4 regions of the Acidovorax sp. SDU_ACID1 genome follow, and region 1 is predicted to be linked to each of the others. Evidence: predicted binding sites of a transcription regulator. Region 1 holds the regulator's gene; each other region holds the start of a gene.
The links. Region 1 encodes sigma-54, which starts transcription at its own class of promoters, with help from an activator protein. Its sites were predicted from a motif close to TGGCANGNAANCTGCTTT; they were not measured.

Region 1 (4,834 bases):
GCTGCTGGCCACCACGTAGGCGTAGGCATGTTCCTGCCCCTCCTGCAGCACGCGCACTTCCACGTAGGTGGCGGCCACCAGCCCCTGGGGGAGGCGGAACCACACGGGTTTGGTGCGGGCGGACAGGAGCGTGGCACCGTCCTCGCCACTGGTCCCGCCGGGCAGCACCCACCACTGGTAGGCCCCCTGGGGTGCGCCGCTGGGCTGGAGCAGGTGCTCCACGGCGGCAAAGCCCCAGTCCTGCAAGGCGCGGGCCAGGGCGCCGGGGGCGGTGAGGGGCTGCGCGAGCGCCGCCTTGGGCTGGGGCGCCAGGGCGGTGCTGCCCAGGTAGCCACCGATGGCCGTGACCTGCCCCTCGGCGTCCAGCAGCACGGTGGCCTGCTCGCGGAAAACCTCGATGCCATCGCGCCGGCTGGTCAGGCGCACCAGGCGCGCGCCACCGGGCAGGGCTTGCACGTGGTGCAGCACGGCGGCGTCGGCCTCTTGCTCGGTGATGCCGTACAGGCCGGCCAGGGCTTTCAATTCGCCGCGCGCGGCGCTGGCGGGATCGGCGTTCGCGGGGCGCGACTTGGCCAGGGAAGGCCTCAATTGCACGAAGGTGGGCACGCCCAGCCGTTCCTCGCGCGAGAGGCTCTGCACCTGGACGGGCAAGGCCTGGGCGGCCTTGCGCTGCACTGCGGGGGGCCTCTCCCAGGGCGTCGATGGGCGCAAGCTCGCGGGCGTGGGCAAGCGGCAGTGTCAGGACAGCGGCGCACAGCAGTGCGCGGCCCCAGGAGCCCCAGATAGGTGAGTGCATGGCGTTTGAACTATGGGTTTGATAGCTGCCTGCGCTTGCCAGGCAAGGGCTAAAGCCCAAAAACACTCAAACCAAGCCCACGCGGCCAAACAATGTTAACGGAATGTGACTTTTCGCAACATCCCTGAAATTGGGTAATTTGCGGTCTGCCGCCGCCCGCATGTTCAGGATGCCGACGCGACGCGCTGAAGCAGCAACTGCCGCACCGATTCAGGGATGGGCGCGGGCTTGCGGGCCGCGCGGTCGATGAACACGATGCCGGTCTTGCCGCGCGCGATCTCGCGGCACTGGGTCTTCTCCGTCATGCGGAAGACGAGGTCGAAGCCGTAGCGGTTGAAGTCTTGCGGCGCCATCTCCACGCGCAGCGTCTCGCCGTGGAAGGCCTCGGACTTGTATTGGGCGACCATGTCGCCCACCACGGTGGCAAGGCCCGCCACATCGGCCTCCGGGTAGCCCAGGGAGCGGAAAAAGCGCACGCGCGCCTCGGAAACGAGGCTGAGCAGCTGCGCGTTGTCCAGGTGCCCGCCCTGGTTGACGTGGCTGATGTAGACCTGCAGCTCGGTGGCGAAGCCGAAATGGGCGGGAAGGTCGAAGACGACGCGGGCCATGGAGAGGGGTGTTTTCTAGAGCGCCTTGCGCAGGTTGGCGGGCGCGATCTTGAGCGCCTCGCGGTACTTGGCCACGGTGCGGCGTGCGCACTCGATACCCTGTTCCTTGAGCATGTCGGCGATCTGGCTGTCCGACAGGGGCTTGTGCGGGTTCTCGGCGGCCACGAACTGCTTGATGAGCGCGCGCACGGCCGTGCTGGAGGCGTTGCCGCCGGTCTCGGTGCCCAGGCCGGAGCCGAAGAAATACTTCAGCTCGAACGTGCCCTGCGGCGTGGCCATGTACTTGGCGGTGGTCACCCGGCTGATGGTGGACTCGTGCAGGCCCAGCTCGTCGGCGATGTCGCGCAGCACCAGCGGGCGCATGGCCAGCTCGCCGTGGACGAAGAAGTTCTTCTGCCGCTCGACGATGGCGGTGGAGACGCGCAGGATGGTGTCGAAGCGCTGCTGGATGTTCTTGATGAACCAGCGCGCCTCCTGCAGGCGCTGCTGCAGCGCCTGGTGGCCTTCGCTGCCGCGCCCGCCACGCAGCGCTCCGGCGTAGATGTCGTGCACGCGCAGGCGGGGCATCACGTCGGGGTTGAGCTGCACGCTGAAGCGCTGCTGCGCGCCGCGCCCGGTTTTGCGCACGATGACGTCGGGCACGATGATGTTGCGGTCCACGTCGGCGAAGCGCCGGCCGGGGCGCGGCTCCAGCCGCGCGATGAGCGCCATGGCGGCGCGCGTCACGTCTTCGCTGCTGCCGGCGGCCTGGGCCAGGCGGCGCACGTCGCGCTTGGCCAGCAACTCCAGCGGCTGGCGGCAGATGGCGAGCGCGGCCTGGATCACGGCCGGGTCGCCCTCCTCGTCCTGGTCCATCGCACGCAGCTGCAGCGCCAGGCATTCGGCCAGGTTGCGCGCGCCTACGCCGGCGGGCTCCAGGCTTTGCAGCAGGCCCAGGGCGACGGTGAAGCGGTGCACCAGCTCGTCCACCTGCTCGGGGTCTTCGGTGCCGGCCAGGCTCTGCGCGAGGGATTCGAGCGGCTCGTCGAGGTAACCGTCGTCGTTCAGCGATTCGATGAGGAAGCGCAGCGCGGCGCAGTCCACCTCCGACAGACGCAGCGAGAGCGCCTGGCGGTGCAGATGGTCGGTGAGCGATTCGTGGCTGCGGGCGAGCTCCGTGGCGTCCACCTCGTCGCCATCGCCGCTGGAAGATCCGGTGCGCGCGGGGGCATCGCCGCCCCACTCGCCGTCGTCGGGGGCCATCTCGACGGTGCCGTCGCCCTCCCAGTCCGGGGAGGGTTCAGGTTCATTTGGGGCTTCAGCGCTTGCTGGCTCAGCGCTGGCAGCTCCTGAATAAGAAGCATCTTCGTCGGCACTGGCGGGCGCATCGGCCTGGGCGATGCCGAACTCCTCGCGCGGCGCCTCATCCTGCGCCACCTCCAGGAAGGGGTTGTCGCCGAGCATCTGCTCGACTTCCTGCGCCAGCTCCAGCGTGGAGAGCTGCAGCAGCCGGATCGACTGCTGCAACTGCGGCGTGAGCGCCAGATGCTGCGAGACACGCAGCGACAGGCTGGGTTTCATCACATCCTGAAGTGTTCGCCGAGATAGACGCGGCGCACTTCAGCGTTATCGACAATTTCGGACGGCGTGCCCTGCGCGAGCACCTGGCCGTCGCTGATGATGAAGGCGTGGTCGCAGATGCCCAGGGTCTCGCGCACGTTGTGGTCGGTGATGAGCACGCCGATGCCGCGCTCCTTGAGGAAGCCGATGATGCGCTGGATCTCGATCACGGCGATGGGGTCGATGCCCGCGAAGGGCTCGTCCAGCAGGATGAAGCGCGGCTGCGTGGCCAGCGCCCGGGCGATTTCCACGCGCCTGCGCTCGCCGCCCGACAGCGCCAGCGCGGGCGATTCGCGCAGGTGCTGCACGCGCAGTTCTTCGAGCAGCGCGGTGAGGCGGCGCTCGATCTCGGCGCGCGCCAGGGAGCGGCCGGCCTCGTCCTTCTGCAGCTCCAGCACGGCCCGCACGTTCTCTTCGACGTTGAGCTTGCGGAAGATCGAGGCCTCCTGCGGCAGGTAGGACAGCCCCAGGCGCGAGCGCCGGTGGATGGGCATGTGGGTGACGTCCTGGCCGTCGATGCGGATGCTGCCGCCGTCGCTGCGCACCAGGCCCACGATCATGTAGAACGACGTGGTCTTGCCCGCGCCGTTGGGGCCGAGCAGGCCCACCACCTCGCCCTTTTGCACCGCCACCGACACGTCCTTGACCACCTTGCGGCTGCCGTAGGACTTCTGCAGGTGCCAGGCTTCCAGGCGGCTGCCGTTTCCGGCATCCGTGGCGTGCGCCGCGGGCGCCTGTGCCTCGTGCGCGGCCATCACTTCGCGCCGCCGCCCAGTTCGGGGCTGGAACGCAGCGCGGGCGCGTCGGCGGGTGCCGGCGCGGGCTGCGCGCCGGAGGCGGGTTCCTTGGGCGAGAGCACGGCGCGGATGCGCCCGCCGGGCGTGCCCGCGCTGGTGCCGGCCGGCGCGGTCTTCTGGCCGTCCACGGTGAAGACGTCCGTGAGGTTGTTGTAGACGATGAGCGCGCCGGCCAGCTCGTCGGTCAGCGTGGCCTCGCGGTAGCGGCGCAGCTCGGCGCGGCGGATGAGCCGCACCTTGTCGGCGCGGCCGTCGTATTCGATGAGCTCGCCCTCGCCCTCGACGAATTCGTCGGGCGCGCCGGGCGCGGTGTCGCGCTTCTGGCGGAAGAAGGCGCGCTTGCCCTGCTCCGCCGTCACCACGCCGTACTGGAAGCCGTCGGCGTCCTGGCGCACTTCGAGCTGCGCGCCGCGCAGCACGATGGTGCCCTTGGTCATGACCACGCGGCCGGAGAACACGCTGGTCTGCTTGAGCTCATCGTGGCGCAGCGCGTCGGCCTCGATGTTCATGGGCTTGTTGCGGTCGGCCTTCTCGGCACGGGCGCCCCACGAGGCACAGGCCAGCGCGCAGAGCAGGAGGAGCGGGAGCAGTCGTTTTCTCATAGGGCACGAATCTTGCGGTCCATTGTACTGACGCATGCGCCCCAGCTTCTAAAAAGACAAAGCGCGCCCCGGGGGCGCGCTCGTGTAGCGGAAACGGGCAGTCAACCCTTGCGCGCCTGCGACGCCAAGTATTCCACCACCTGCAGCACGCTCTGCATGTTGCCGGCCATGGTGCCGTCGGTGTAGTAGCGGCCCGCCACGCCCATGGAGGGCACGCCCTCGACCTGGTAGGCGTCCTGCAACTGCGAGGCCTTGCGCACCTGGTTGGAGACGGTGAAGGAGTTGTAGACCTCCTTGAACTTCGCCACGTCCACGCCTTGCTTGCCGATCCAGTCGAAGATCAGGTCGTCCTTGTTCAGAGGCAGCCGCTCCACGTGCACGGCGCGGAACACCTTGGCGTGCAGTTCGGGCAGCTTGCCCATCCCTTCGAGC
Region 2 (4,834 bases), 1.5 Mb from region 1:
GCATGTCCACCACGAGGTAGTCCAGGTTGTCCCAGCGCGTCTGCGTGATGAGCTGCTCCAGCGCCTGGCTGGCCATGGGGCCGCGCCAGATCATGGCCTGCTCCTCCTTGACCAGGAAGCCGATGGAGTTGATCTGCAGGCCCATGGCGCGCTTGGGCTCCATGAGCTTGCCGTCCAGGCTCTCCAGGTCGCCCGAGGTGCCGGTCATCATGGGCTGGCTGGGGCCGTAGATGTCGGCGTCCAGCAGGCCCACGCGCGCCCCCTCGGCCGCCAGCGCCAGGGCCAGGTTCACGGCCGTGGTGCTCTTGCCCACGCCGCCCTTGCCCGAGGCGACGGCGATGATGTTCTTCACGCCCGGCAGCAGCTGCACGCCGCGCTGCACCGCGTGCGCGATGACCTTGGTGGCGATGTTGACCGACACGTTCTGCACACCGGGCACCGTTCTGGCAGCCGCGATGAACTCGCTGCGCAGCGCGGGCACCAGGCTCTGGGCCGGGTAGCCCAGCTCGACGTCGAAGGCCACGTCGCCGCCCGCGATCTGCACGTTGCGCACCGCGCGCGCTGCGACGAAATCCTTGCCCGTGTGCGGATCCTTGACGCTGGCGAGCGCCGCCAGCAGATCCTGTTCCGTGAATGCCATGGCTGTGTTGTTTGCTTGTGGGAGCTGGCTAGTCTAGCCAACGCACGGTGCCACTCGCCCGGCTGGGGAGATTACAAGCCAAATCGGCCTCCAGCGCTTCTCTGGCAAGCGCCAGAAGCTATCATTAGATGAGCATCAGGCGCGCACGTCGAGCCGCGCCGGCCCTGCTTCCACACCGCCGATGACCGCCGCCTGCGCAAAGCCCTCGCGCTGGAACACGGCGAGCACGTCTTGCACACTCTCGGGCGCGCAGGCCACGAGCAGCCCGCCCGAGGTCTGCGGGTCGGTCACCAGCGCCTGGGCCGTTGGCGGCAGGCCGGAGGCCAGCGCCACGCTCTCGCCATAACCTGCCCAGTTGCGGCCGCTGGCGCCGGTGACGAAACCCGCGGCGGCCAGATCGGCCACGCCGGGCAGCAGCGGCACGCGGGACCAGTCGATGGCCACCGTCGCGCCCGCGCCGCGCGCCATCTCCAGCGCATGGCCGGCCAGGCCGAAGCCCGTCACGTCGGTGATGGCGTGCACGCCAGGCAGCTCGGCCAGCAGCGGGCCGGGGGTGTTCAGGCGCGTGGTGTTGGCGATCATTTCGCGGTAGTGCGCGTCGCCCAGTTGCTCTTTCTTCAGCGCGGCCGAATAGACGCCCACGCCCAGCGGCTTGCCCAGCACCAGCACATCGCCGGGCCGTGCGTCCGCGTTGCGGCGCACGCGGTCGGGGTGCACCAAGCCCATGGCGACGAGGCCGTAGATGGGTTCGACCGAATCGATGGTGTGCCCGCCTGCGATGGGAATGCCCGCCGCCCGGCACACGTCCTGCCCGCCGCGCGCGATCGCGCCGATCACGTCGAGCGGCAGTTGGTTCACCGGCATGGCGACGAGCGCCAGCGCCATGATGGGCTTGCCACCCATGGCGTACACGTCGCTCAGGGCATTGGTCGCGGCGATGCGGCCGAACTCGTACGGGTCGTCCACGATGGGCATGAAGAAGTCGGTGGTCGCCACCAGCGCCTGGCTATCGTTCAGGCGGTAGACGGCGGCGTCGTCCGAGGTCTCGATGCCGACCAGCAGCTCGGCCGGCACGACGCCGGCCGCGCCGCTGGATTTCAGGATCTCGGACAGCACGCCCGGCGCGATCTTGCAGCCGCAGCCGCCGCCGTGCGAGAGAGAGTGAGACGGGGAGAGGTGGTCATGCCCGCGATCATCCCAGATTCACTGCGCGTCCCATCGCGGTGCATGCGCGCGGGCACGGCGCTTGCTTTGACTGTGCCAACCCGCCGGTGGCGTTGCCGGCGGGCTTCTTCAATCCGCTAACGGCGGCGGAACCCCGGGCAGGCCCTGCGCCTGCCGTGTTTCCAACCCGGCGCGTGCCCCTTGGCGACGTGCGTACAGCAGCAGGTGAGCGTGATGAAGATCGTCGTGATCGGACACGGCATGGTGGGCCACAAATTCCTCGAAGAACTCCACGTCCAGGGGCTGGCGCAGGCCGAGGTGACGGTGCTGTGCGAGGAACCCCGTCCCGCCTACGACCGGGTGCACCTCTCCGAATACTTCGCGGGCAAGTCGGCGGACGACCTCTCGCTGGTGCCGCCCGGCTTTTTCCAGCAGACCGGCTTCACCCTGCGCCTGGCCGCGCGCGCCGTGGCAGTGGAGCGGCGCAAGAACACCGTGACCACCGCCGACGGCGAGGTGCTGCCCTACGACAAGCTGGTGCTGGCCACGGGCTCCGCGCCCTTCGTGCCGCCGGTGCCGGGGCGCGAGCGGCCGTACTGCTTCACCTACCGCACCATCGAAGACCTAGAGGCCATGACGGCCGCGAGCGCCAAGTCGAAAAGCGGCGTGGTGGTGGGAGGGGGCCTCCTGGGCCTAGAGTGCGCCAAGGCGCTGCGCGACATGGGGCTGGAGACGCACGTGGTCGAGTTCGCCCCGCGCCTGATGGCCGTGCAGGTGGACGAGGGCGGCGGCCGCGTGCTGCGCGCCAAGATCGAGGCGCTGGGCGTGCACGTGCACACCAGCCGCAGCACGGTGGAGATCACCGACGGCGCCACCGCGCGCCACCGCATGGTGTTCGCCGACGGCACCTGGCTGGAGACGGACATGATCGTCTTCTCCGCCGGCATCCGCCCGCGCGATGACCTGATCCGCCAATGCGCGCTGGCGACCGGACCGCGCGGCGGCGCGGCGATTGACGACCATTGCCGCACCGCCGACCGCAACGTCTATGCGATCGGCGAATGCGCGTCGTGGAACGAGCAGCTCTACGGCCTGGTCGCGCCCGGCTACGAGATGGCGGGCGTGGCGGCGCGGCACATCTCGGGCGACACGCAAGCCGCATTCGCGGGTGCGGACATGAGCACCAAGCTCAAGCTCATGGGCGTGGATGTGGCGAGCATCGGCGACGCGCAAGGCAAGACGCCCGGCTGCCGCAACTTCCAGTACGTCGATGAGCGCAAGCAGATCTACAAGAAGATCGTGACCAGCGCCGACGGCAAAACGCTGCTGGGCGCCGTGCTGGTGGGCAATGCAGACGAGTACGGCACGCTGCTGCAAATCGCGCGGGGCGGCATCGCGCTGCCCGAAGACCCCGAGTTCCTCATCCTGCCCAGCAGCGACGGCAAGGCCCGGCCCGGACTGGGCGCGGACGCGCTGCCCGACACGGCGCAGATCTGCTCGTGCAACGGCGTGAGCAAGGGCGCGATCCGCGCCGCCGTCGGCGAAGGCGCCTGCACCATCGCCCAGATCAAGGCCTGCACGAAAGCCGGCGCCACCTGCGGCGGCTGCGTGCCGCTGGTCACGCAGGTGATGAAGGCCGAGATGGCCAAGCAGGGCATGGCGGTGAACAACCACCTGTGCGAGCACTTCGCGCATTCGCGCCAGGAGATCTACCACCTGGTGCGCGTGGGCCGGATCAAGACCTTCGACGAACTGCTCACCAGGCACGGCCAGGGCCTGGGCTGCGACGTGTGCAAGCCCGTGGCCGCGAGCGTGCTGGCCTCGGTGTGGAACGAATTCGTGCTGCAGCCCCAGCTCGCCAAGCTGCAGGACAGCAACGACTACTTCCTGGGCAACATCCAGAAGGACGGCACCTATTCCGTCGTGCCGCGCATGCCGGGCGGCGAGGTCACGCCCGACGGGCTGATCGCCGTGGGCCGCATCGCCAAGAGGTACGGCCTGTACACCAAGATCACCGGCGGCGCGCGCGTGGACATGTTCGGCGCGCGGCTGGAGCAATTGCCGCCGATCTGGGAGGAACTCATCGCCGCCGGCTTCGAGAGCGGCCACGCCTACGGCAAGAGCCTGCGCACGGTGAAGAGTTGCGTGGGCAGCACCTGGTGCCGCTACGGCGTGCAGGATTCCGTGGGCCTGGGCGTAGAGCTGGAGAACCGCTACAAGGGCCTGCGCGCGCCGCACAAGATCAAGTTCGGCGTCTCGGGCTGCACGCGCGAATGCGCCGAGGCGCAGGGCAAGGACGTGGGCGTGATCGCCACCGAGCGCGGCTGGAACCTGTACGTGTGCGGCAACGGCGGCATGAAGCCGCGCCACGCCGAGCTGCTCGCCAGCGATTTGACAAAGCAGCGGCTGATCCAGCTCATCGACCGCTTTCTGATGTTCTACGTGCGCACCGCCGACCGGCTGCAACGCACCAGCACCTGGCGCGAATCGCTCGAAGGCGGGCTGGACTACGTGAAGGACGTGGTCATCAACGACAGCCTGGGCCTGGCCGACGAGCTGGAAGCGCAGATGCAGCTCGTGGTGGACACCTACCAGTGCGAGTGGAAGACCGCCGTGACCACGCCCGCCGTGCGCCAGCGCTTCAAGACCTTCGTGAACGGCGACGCGCCCGGCACGGCAATTGCATAAACCACCGCCAGCGCCCATCCACCGAGCGCAAGCAGCTATCGAAACAAGAGCAAGGAGATCACCATGACCTGGACCCCCGTCTGCACCATCCACGCCATCCTGCCAGACACGGGCGTGTGCGCCCTCGTGGAGGGGCGGCACGTGGCCGTGTTCCGCATCGGCCTGCGGCAGCTCTACGCGATCGACAACGTGGACCCCACCTGCGGCGCCAGCGTGCTCTCGCGCGGGCTGGTGGGCAGCGTGGACGGGCGCACCGTGGTCGCCTCGCCGCTCTACAAGAACCACTTCGACCTGGCCACCGGCGAATGCCTGGAGGCGCCCGAGCACTCGGTGCGCACCCAC
Region 3 (4,834 bases), 2.0 Mb from region 1:
TGAATGGATACGGCAACGGTAAGACACCATGGCATGGCTGACCCAACTCTTTGACGCCGCGCAGCAGTGGCTTTTCGAGGCCGTGGTGCAGCCCGTGCTGTTCGCGCTGGGGCAGGCCGGCGTGCTCGAGGATGCCTATGCCGCCACGGGCTGGCTGCTGGTCGGGCTGCTGCAATTGGCGGTGATGCTGGTGGTCATCGCTCCCCTGGAGCGCTGGAGACCGGTGGAGCCGGTGGTGGACCGAGCTGCCATCCGTACCGATGTGCTGTACACGCTCATCCACCGCCTCGGGGTGTTTCGCCTGGTCCTGTTCTTCTCTGTCGAGCCGCTGTGGGACGGCCTGTTCGGTGCGCTGCGCATCCAGGGGCTGAGCACGTTCCAGCTGGATGGACTGTGGCCTGGCGTGACCGACAGGCCCCTGGTGAGCCTGCTGCTGTACCTGCTGGTGTTCGACTGCGCCGACTATGCCATCCACCGGGCCCAGCACCGCTGGGACTGGTGGTGGCGCCTGCATGCGCTGCACCACTCGCAGCGCCAGATGACGATGTGGAGCGACAGCCGCAACCATTTGCTGGACGACCTGCTGCGCGACACGCTCCTGGTCTTCGTGGCGCAAGCCATCGGCGTGGCGCCGGGCCAGTTCATCGCGATCGTGGCGCTCACGCAGCTCAGCGAGAACCTGCACCATGCCAACCTGCGGCTGGGATTCGGTGCGCTGGGCGACCGCCTGTGGGTCAGCCCGCGCTTTCACCGGCTGCACCACGCGATCGGAGATGCAGGCGTGCCTGCCGCGGAGGCCCGCGTCCCGCCAGGCTGCAACTTCGGTGTACTGCTGCCCTGGTGGGACATGCTGTTCGGCACGGCGAATTTCGACCGCCGCTACGAGCCTACGGGCGTGAGCGACCAGGTACGGCCGGGCCCGGACGGACGGTTGCGGGACTATGGCCGAGGGTTCTGGAGGCAGCAGTGGCGCGGGCTGCTGCGCCTGGCTGGGCGCGCCTGAGCGTTGCCTGCAATGGCGCTATGCTTGGCCGGCATGGGACCTCTTCTTGATTCCTTTTGGCGCGCGGCAGGATATTGCCTGGTCCCGCGCGTCGTGGCGCTGTCGCTGCTGCCGCTGCTGCTCATCGCCGTCGTGGCCGCCGCGTGCGGCTATTTCTTTGGGCGCCGGCGGTGGCCTGGGTGCAGGGCGCGCTCGAGAATGCGGACTGGCTCGGCATGCTGTGGGGCTGGCTGCGTGGATTCGGCGCCGGTGACCTGCCGGGCGTCTTGGCACCGGTGCTCGTGGTGCTCGCGGCCACGCCGCTCATCGTCATCGTCTGCGTACTGGCGGTGGCCCTGCTGATGGCGCCGGCTGTGGTGACGCTGGTTGCGCAGCGGCGTTTCCCTGGCCTGGAGCGCAAGCGGGGCGGCTCCTTTCTCGTCAGCGTCTTGTGGTCGCTGGGCTCCACCCTCGCGGCTCTGGTGGCGCTGGCCGTGTCCGTGCCGCTGTGGCTGGTGCCGCCGCTCGTGCTCATCCTGCCGCCGTTGATCTGGGGGTGGCTCACCTACCGGGTGATGGCTTTCGATGCGCTGGCAGAGCATGCCAGCAAGGAAGAGCGCCAGACGCTGTTCAAGCGCCACCAGTGGAGCCTTCTGCTGATCGGCGTGCTCAGCGGCTTCCTGGGTGCTGCGCCAGGCATCGTGTGGGCCTCGGGCGTGGTGTTCGCCGCGGCGTTCTTCGTGCTGGTGCCGATCGCCATCTGGATCTACACCCTGGTGTTCGCCTTTTCCTCCCTCTGGTTCACCCATTTCTGCCTGGCTGCCCTGCAGCGGCTGCGGCAGGAGCGCGGAGAGCCCCTTCCCGCTCCTGCGGATGCGCAGGCGCCGCCCCTGCTCGACAATCCCTCACCATGACGCCTTCCTTCGGTCTCATCATCGTCGGCGACGAGATCCTCTCCGGCAAGCGTGCCGACAAGCATCTGCCCAAGGTCATCGAGCTCCTGGCGGCCCGGGGCCTGGGGCTGGCCTATGCGGACTATGTGGGAGACGACCGGCCCCGCATCACCGCCGCGCTGCGCAAGGCGTTCGCCTCCCCGGACATCGTCTTCAGCTGCGGCGGCATCGGCGCCACGCCCGACGACCATACCCGCCAATGCGCTGCCGCCGCGCTGGAGCTGCCGCTGGCGCCGCACCCCGAGGCGCAGGCCCTGATCCGCGAGCGCATGCAGGACGTGGCGCGCGAGCAGGGCACGGCCTTCGAGCCCGAGCGGCCGGACAACCTGCACCGGCTCAACATGGGCGTGTTCCCGCAGGGCGCACGCATCATCCCCAACCCGTACAACAAGATTCCCGGCTTCTCCTGCGACGGACCGGGCGGCGGCATGGTGCATTTCGTCCCGGGCTTTCCGGTGATGGCCTGGCCCATGGTGGAGTGGGTGCTGGAGCGCTACTGCGCCCGGTGGTTCAACCGCCGGCCGCAGACGGAGCATTCCGTCGTGCTCTACGGCGCGATGGAAGGCGCCCTCACTCCGCTGATGGAGCGCATCGAGGCCGAGCATCCCGGCATCAAGGTCTTCAGCCTGCCCAGCGTGGACCATCCGGTGCACGGACGCCACGTGGAGCTGGGCGTCAAGGGCGATGCAGACAAGGTGCCGGCAGCCTGGCATGCGCTACGCACAGGACTGCACGATTTTGGTGCGACCATAGGCCCTGAAATGGTGCGGCATTTGTGATGGCGGCTGCCATCTAGAATCCGGCACTCTATTGGTGCGTTGTCGCCGAGCTTGCGTCAAAGACCTGCGCGGTTTTACCGCCGGGCAGGGGTGGCGGTGCTGGCATGCAATCTGCTTTTTCTGCCTCGTCATTTTTGATGAGCACTTCTATTCCTGGAGAACCCTGATGGCCAAGACCGTTGCAGACGTGATGAAGATGGTGAAGGAGAACGAGGTCAAGTTCGTGGACTTCCGCTTCACGGACACCCGTGGCAAGGAACAGCACGTGACCGTGCCGGTTTCGCATTTCGACGAAGACAAGTTCACCTCCGGCCATGCGTTCGACGGTTCCTCCGTTGCCGGCTGGAAGGGCATCGAAGCCTCGGACATGCAGCTCATGCCCGATCCCAGCACCGCCAACATCGACCCGTTCTTCGAGGAAACCACGCTGTTCCTGCAGTGCGACGTGGTGGAGCCGGGCGACGGCAAGGCCTACGACCGCGACCCGCGTTCCATCGCCAAGCGCGCCGAGGCCTACCTGAAGGCCTCCGGCCTGGGCGACACCGCCTACTTCGGCCCCGAGCCCGAATTCTTCATCTTCGACGGCGTGCGCTGGAGTAACGAGCCCGGCAAGGTGTTCTTCGAGATCGAGGAATACGAGGCTCCCTGGAACAGCGGCGCCAAGCTCGAAGGCGGCAACCGCGGCCACCGTCCCACCACCAAGGGCGGCTACTTCCCGGTGCCGCCGGTGGACAGCACGCACGACATGCGTGCCGAGATGGTGCTGGTGCTGGAGCAACTGGGCATTCCGGTCGAGGTGTTCCACCATGAAGTCGCGGGCGCCGGCCAGAACGAAATCGGCACCAAGTTCAGCACGCTGGTCGAGCGCGCCGACTGGACCCAGGTCATGAAATACGTGATCTGGAACGTGGCCAACGCCTATGGCAAGACGGCGACCTTCATGCCCAAGCCCTATGCGGGCGACAACGGCTCGGGCATGCACGTGCACCAGTCCATCTGGAAGGACGGCAAGAACCTGTTCGCGGGCGACGGCTACGCCGGCCTGTCGGACTTCGCGCTGTACTACATCGGCGGCATCATCAAGCACGCCCGTGCGCTCAATGCCATCACCAACCCCGGCACCAACAGCTACAAGCGCCTGGTGCCCGGCTTCGAGGCACCCGTGAAGCTGGCCTACAGCTCGCGCAACCGCTCGGCGTCGATCCGCATCCCCTACGTGGCCAACCCCAAGGGCCGCCGCATCGAGGCGCGCTTCCCCGATCCTTCAGCCAACCCTTACCTGTGCTTCTCGGCCCTGATGATGGCCGGCCTGGACGGCGTGGAGAACAAGATCCATCCCGGCGAAGCCGCCACCAAGGACCTGTACCACCTGCCGCCCGAGGAAGACAAGCTGGTGCCCACCGTGTGCCACAGCCTGGACCAGGCGCTGGAATCGCTGGACAAGGACCGCGGCTTCCTGACCAAGGGCGGCGTGTTCTCCGATGCCATGCTCGACGCCTACATCGAGCTGAAGATGGGCGAGGTGCAGCGCTTCCGCATGGCACCGCACCCGGTCGAATACGACATGTACTACTCGCTGTGATTTGCGCGGGAGGCCAATCTCGCTCATGGTAGAAAAAAGGCGGCTGCGAGCCGCCTTTTTGCATCGAGGGCCCGCATGCAATCCCTGCCGGTCCGGGCGGCCGTGATTGGCTGCATGGGGTGATTGGGGGATACTCGACCGCCATGCATGCGGCACGCATGCCCCGTGAGGATTTCCATGAAGAACACATTGCTCGCCTTGACCGCCGCCGTCGCCGCGCTCCAGCCCGCCTGGGCGCAGGACCGCATCTACCGCTGCGGCAACGAATACACCAACAACGCCACGCAGGCCCGGGAGCGTGGCTGCAAGCTCGTGGAAGGTGGCAATGTGACGGTGCTGCAAGGTTCGCGTCCGGCGGCAGCCCCGGCGGCGCCTGCAGGCGGCGGGGGCTCCGCCAGCACTGCGCCCGCGAACACGCCACGCGTGGACACGGCCGACCAGCGCGCCCGCGACGCCGACGCGCGTGCCATCCTGGAGGCCGAGCTGCGCAAGGCCGAAGCGCGCCTGGCCGACCTGCGCCGGGAATACAACGATGGCT
Region 4 (4,834 bases), 110 kb from region 1:
GCACCGACTGGCTCTACCAGACCGAGCCCGACGCGGGCCTGAACGGCCGCCAGCTGCGCTACCCACGCGGCAAGACGCTGGGCGGCTGCAGCAGCATCAACGGCATGATCTACATGCGCGGCCAGGCGCGCGACTACGACCAGTGGGCGCAGATCACCGGCGACGATGCCTGGCGCTGGGACAACGTGCTGCCCGCCTTCCGCCGCCACGAAGACCACTGGCGCCTGGACCGCCCCGAGGGCGTGAACGAGAATTTCAAGCGCCTGCACGGCAGCAAGACCACCGGCGGCAGCGGCGAGTGGCGCGTGGAGAAGCAGCGCCTGCGCTGGGACGTGCTGGACGCCTTCGCCCAGGCCGCGCAGCAGGCCGGCATCCCCGCCACCGACGACTTCAACGGCGGCGACAACGAGGGCGTGGGCTACTTCGAGGTCAACCAGAAGGCCGGCTGGCGCTGGAACACCGCCAAGGCCTTCCTGCGCCCCACCTGCTACGGCCGGCCGAACTTCGAGATGTGGACCTCGGCGCAAGCCTCGCGCCTGCTCATCGAGACGCAGGCCGACGGCAGCCGCCGCTGCACCGGCGTGCAGGTCTGGACGGGCGAGGAGATGGTCACCGCCCACGCGCAGCGCGAGGTGATCCTGAGCGCGGGCGCGGTCAATTCGCCGCAGCTCCTGCAGCTCTCGGGCATCGGCCCCGGCGCGCTGCTGCAGCACCACGGCATCGCGGTGGTGCACGACCTGCCCGGCGTGGGCGCCAACCTGCAGGACCACCTGCAGATCCGCGCCGTCTACAAGGTCAAGGGCGTGCCCACGCTGAACGCGCTGGCCGGCACGCTGCTGGGCAAGGCGCGCATCGGGCTCGAATACGCATGGAAGCGCAGCGGGCCGATGAGCATGGCGCCCTCGCAGCTCGGCGCCTTCACGCGCAGCGACCCGGACCGGCCGCACGCCAACATCCAGTACCACGTGCAGCCGCTGTCGCTCGAAGCCTTCGGCGAGCCGCTGCACGGCTTCCCCGCGTTCACCGCCAGCGTGTGCAACCTCAACCCCACGAGCCGGGGCAGCGTGCAGATCAAGAGCGCGGACTTCAAGGCCGCGCCCGCCATCGCGCCCAACTACCTCTCCACCCCCGAGGACCGGCAGGTGGCCGCCGACAGCCTGCGCGTCACGCGGCGCATCGTGGCCCAGCCCGCGCTCGCGCCCTACCAGCCCGAGGAATACAAGCCCGGCCCGCAGTACCAGAGCGACGAGGACCTGGCCCGCCTGGCGGGCGACATCGCCACCACCATCTTCCACCCCGTGGGCACCACCCGCATGGGCCGCGCCGACGACCCGATGGCCGTGCTGGACGCGCAGATGCGCGTGCGCGGCATCCAGGGCCTGCGCGTGATCGATGCCGGCGCCATGCCCACCATCACCAGCGGCAACACCAACTCGCCCACGCTGATGATGGCCGAGAAGGCGGCCGAATGGATCCGCGCGCAGCCGCGCTGAGCGCCTTCTAGCGGATGCCGCCCACGTAGCGCGGCGCGGGAGCCTCCCGCCGCTCCAGCAGGGGCTTGCGCGCGCTCGCCTCGGCCAGTGCCTCGGCCATGGCGCGCTCCAGCTTGGCGGCCCATTCGGCCAGCTCAGGCGCATCGTCCTGCTGGGCACGCTGGCGCGCGAAGCGGATGATCTCCTGCGCATAGTCGGCGTTGGCCGCCATCCATTCGGTGTCGGTCACCCGCCCCGTCCTGCGCCGCAGCAGCACGTGCAGGTGGGCGGCGATGGCCAGTCTGTCGCTGTCGTTCATGTCCGCTCCTCAACCGCCCACGCGCTCGCGGTGCTGCGAAAGATCCAGGCCCGTGGCCTCGCCCTCCTCGTCCACGCGCAAACCCAGGGCGAAGTCCATCATCCAGAGCAGCACCAAAGAGGCCGCCAGGCTGAAGGCCAGCACCGCGCCCACGCTCAGGGCCTGGGTGAGCACGTTGCCCTCCACGCCGCCCACGGTGCGGCTGGCGAACACGCCCGTGAGCAGCGAGCCCACGATGCCGCCCACGCCGTGCACGCCGAAGACATCGAGCGAATCGTCTGCGCCCAGCAGGCGCTTGAGGGCCGTGGCGCCCCAGTAGCAGGCCAGCCCGGCCACGGCGCCGATGGCGAGCGCTGCGCGCGGCGTGACGAAGCCGGCCGCCGGCGTGATGGCCACCAGCCCCGCCACCAGCCCGGAGCACAGTCCCAGCAGCGAAGGCTTGCCGCGCAGCACGGCCTCGCCCAGCATCCAGGCCAGCGCGCCGGCCGCCGCGGCGATGTGCGTCACCGCCATCGCCAGGCCCGCGCGCCCGTCCGCGGCCAGGGCGGAGCCGGCATTGAAGCCGAACCAGCCCACCCACAGCAGCGCCGCCCCCGCCATGGTGAAGCCCAGGTTGTAGGGCTCGAAGGCCTCGCGCCCGTAGCCGCGCCGGGGGCCCAGGTACCACGCGCAGGCCAGCCCCGTCGCGCCGGCGTTGACGTGCACCACCGCGCCGCCGGCGAAGTCCAGCGCGCCCATGCGCGCCAGCCAGCCGCCCGGCTCCCACACCCAGTGCGCGATGGGTGCGTAGACCAGCAGCGACCACAGCCCGATGAAGACCAGCATCGGCGCGAAGCGCATGCGCTCCACGAAGGCGCCCACGACCAGCGCCGCCGTGATGATGGCGAAGGTGAGCTGGAACATGGCGTAGACCGACTCGGGGATGTGCGGCGCCACGTGGCTCACGGCCACACGCCCGGCCGCCAGGTCGAACTGCAGGCCGTCGAACCCCATGCGCGCGAACCCGCCCAGCCAGGCCGTGTCCGGCGTGAAGGCCAGCGAGTAGCCCGCCGCGAACCACAGCACGCTGACCAGCGCGGCGATGGCCACCACACTGGCCATGGTGTTGAGCACGCTCTTGCGCCGCACCATGCCGGCGTAGAACAGCGCCACGCCCGGCAGCGTCATGAGCAGCACCAGCGCCGTGGCCGTGAGCATCCAGCCCGTGTCGGCCGCGCTGAGCGCCTGCGCGTCCACCATGCCGGGCCGCACGGGCGCGCCCGCGGCCTGCGCCTGCACGGCGCAGGGCAGCAGCCCCCAGCCCGCCACTCCCACCAGGACCCCATGCCATCCGTACCGCATCGCTCGCCCTCCTTGTAACGTCGGGAAACGCATCGCACAAGTTGTGCCAAACGGGAAAACGGGAGGTATCGGGGAGCGGGCGCCCTGTCCAGGGGGTGCGGGAAATCACCGATGCACCATCGGGGTGCGATGGTTACATTGCATGCACTCGAAGCGCGCCTCGGCACGCCACACGAGGGGACCGAGGAGACAGCCCTAAATTCCAAGAACACACAATCATTAGCATCCGCGTCGAGATGCTCGCAATTCCCAAGGCACCTGTGACCCAGGTGCTTTTTTTGTCCTCCGGCGCCGCCCCGGGCGGGCTGCAGGGCGGTGCGACAATCCGGCGGATGGAATGGATCATCGTCTCGCTGGCCTCGCTGCTGGCCGGTTTCGTGGACGCGATCGTCGGCGGAGGCGGCCTGATCCTGCTGCCGGCCCTGTTCGCCACCTTCCCCGCCGCCCCGCCCGCCACGCTGCTGGGCACCAACAAGAGCGCCGCCATCTGGGGCACGGGCGTGGCCGCCTGGCAGTTCAGCCGCCGCGTGCGGATGCGCTGGCCGGCCATGCTGCCGGCGGCGCTGGCCAGCTTCGCCGGCGCCTTCGCCGGGGCGTGGGTGGTCACCCTGATCTCGGCGGACTTCCTGCGCAAGCTGCTGCCCGTGGTGCTGGCCGGTCTGCTGCTCTACACCCTGGCACGCAAGGACCTCGGCCGCGAGCACGCCCCGCGCTTCGCGGCGCGCCGGGAAACCCTGGCGGCCAGCCTGATCGGGGTGCTGATCGGTTTCTACGACGGCTTCTTCGGCCCCGGCACGGGCAGCTTCTTCGTCTTCCTGTTCGTGCGCGTGCTGGGCTACGACTTCCTGAACGCCTCGGTGTCGGCCAAGCTGCTGAACCTGGCCACCAACCTGGCGGCGTTGATCCTGTTCACGCTCAAGGGCCACGTGTGGTGGCACATCGCGCTGCCGCTGGCCGTGGCCAACGTGGTCGGCAGCGTGCTGGGCACGCACCTGGCGCTCAAGCACGGGGCGGGCTTCGTGCGCGGCATCTTCATCCTGGTGGTGGGGCTGCTGATCCTCAAGACCGGGTACGACGCATTCCTACGCTGACGGAGCGCCCGCGGGTGCAGCATGCCCCTTTCGTTCCACCCCCCACCTGCCGGAGAAGCACATGCCTGTCCTGACCTTGATCGGCGCGCCCACCGACGTGGGCGCCAGCGTGCTCGGCGCCAGCATGGGCCCGGACGCGCTGCGCATCGCGGGCATCGCCCGTGCGCTGCGCGAGCGGGGCTTTGCCGTGCGCGACATCGGCAACCTGGCCGGCCCGGGCAATCCGCAGGACGCGCCCTCGGAGGGATTTCGCCACCTGGCCGAGGTGGTGGCCTGGAACCAGGCGGTCTTCGCCGCCACGCACGCTGCCCTGGAGGCCGGTGAGCTGCCGCTGCTGATGGGCGGCGACCACTGCCTGGCGATCGGCTCCATCAGCGCCGTGGCCCGGCACTGCCGCGCGCGCGGCAAGCGGCTGAAGGTGCTCTGGTTCGACGCCCATGCCGACGCCAACACGCCCGACACCACCCCCAGCGGCAACCTGCACGGCATGCCCGTGGCCTGCCTGCTGGGCCAGGGCCCGCAGGCGCTCACGCAGCTGGCCGGCAGCGGCCCGGCCCTGCACGCGGGCGAAATCGCCCAGGTCGGCGTGCGCAGCGTGGACCCGAACGAAA

Region 2: a site for sigma-54 is predicted at 1,876-1,893, ahead of nirB (nitrite reductase large subunit NirB). Genes of this name have one in related genera too.
Region 3: a site for sigma-54 is predicted at 2,815-2,832, ahead of glnA (type I glutamate--ammonia ligase). Genes of this name have one in related genera too.
Region 4: a site for sigma-54 is predicted at 3,164-3,181, ahead of AAG689_RS20555 (ammonium transporter). Genes of this name have one in related genera too.

What each region holds. Positions count from the first base shown of each region.
Region 1 covers NZ_CP152342.1:4,076,269-4,081,102, forward strand. The annotation lists gene AAG689_RS19970 (M36 family metallopeptidase) at 1-675, opposite strand, end outside; gene AAG689_RS19975 (acyl-CoA thioesterase) at 961-1,404, opposite strand; gene AAG689_RS19980 (RNA polymerase factor sigma-54) at 1,420-2,964, opposite strand; gene lptB (LPS export ABC transporter ATP-binding protein) at 2,964-3,758, opposite strand; gene lptA (lipopolysaccharide transport periplasmic protein LptA) at 3,758-4,402, opposite strand; gene AAG689_RS19995 (thiol:disulfide interchange protein DsbA/DsbL) at 4,504-4,834, opposite strand, start outside.
Region 2 covers NZ_CP152342.1:384,617-389,450, reverse strand. The annotation lists gene apbC (iron-sulfur cluster carrier protein ApbC) at 1-640, opposite strand, end outside; gene selD (selenide, water dikinase SelD) at 776-1,843, opposite strand; gene nirB (nitrite reductase large subunit NirB) at 2,039-4,492, shown strand; gene nirD (nitrite reductase small subunit NirD) at 4,556-4,834, shown strand, end outside.
Region 3 covers NZ_CP152342.1:905,923-910,756, forward strand. The annotation lists gene AAG689_RS04395 (polysaccharide deacetylase family protein) at 1-22, shown strand, start outside; gene AAG689_RS04400 (sterol desaturase family protein) at 29-1,003, shown strand; partial or broken gene AAG689_RS04405 (EI24 domain-containing protein) at 1,037-1,896, shown strand; gene AAG689_RS04410 (competence/damage-inducible protein A) at 1,893-2,714, shown strand; gene glnA (type I glutamate--ammonia ligase) at 2,881-4,296, shown strand; gene AAG689_RS04420 (hypothetical protein) at 4,474-4,834, shown strand, end outside.
Region 4 covers NZ_CP152342.1:4,182,140-4,186,973, forward strand. The annotation lists gene AAG689_RS20545 (GMC family oxidoreductase) at 1-1,493, shown strand, start outside; gene AAG689_RS20550 (hypothetical protein) at 1,501-1,791, opposite strand; gene AAG689_RS20555 (ammonium transporter) at 1,801-3,132, opposite strand; gene AAG689_RS20560 (TSUP family transporter) at 3,465-4,223, shown strand; gene rocF (arginase) at 4,285-4,834, shown strand, end outside.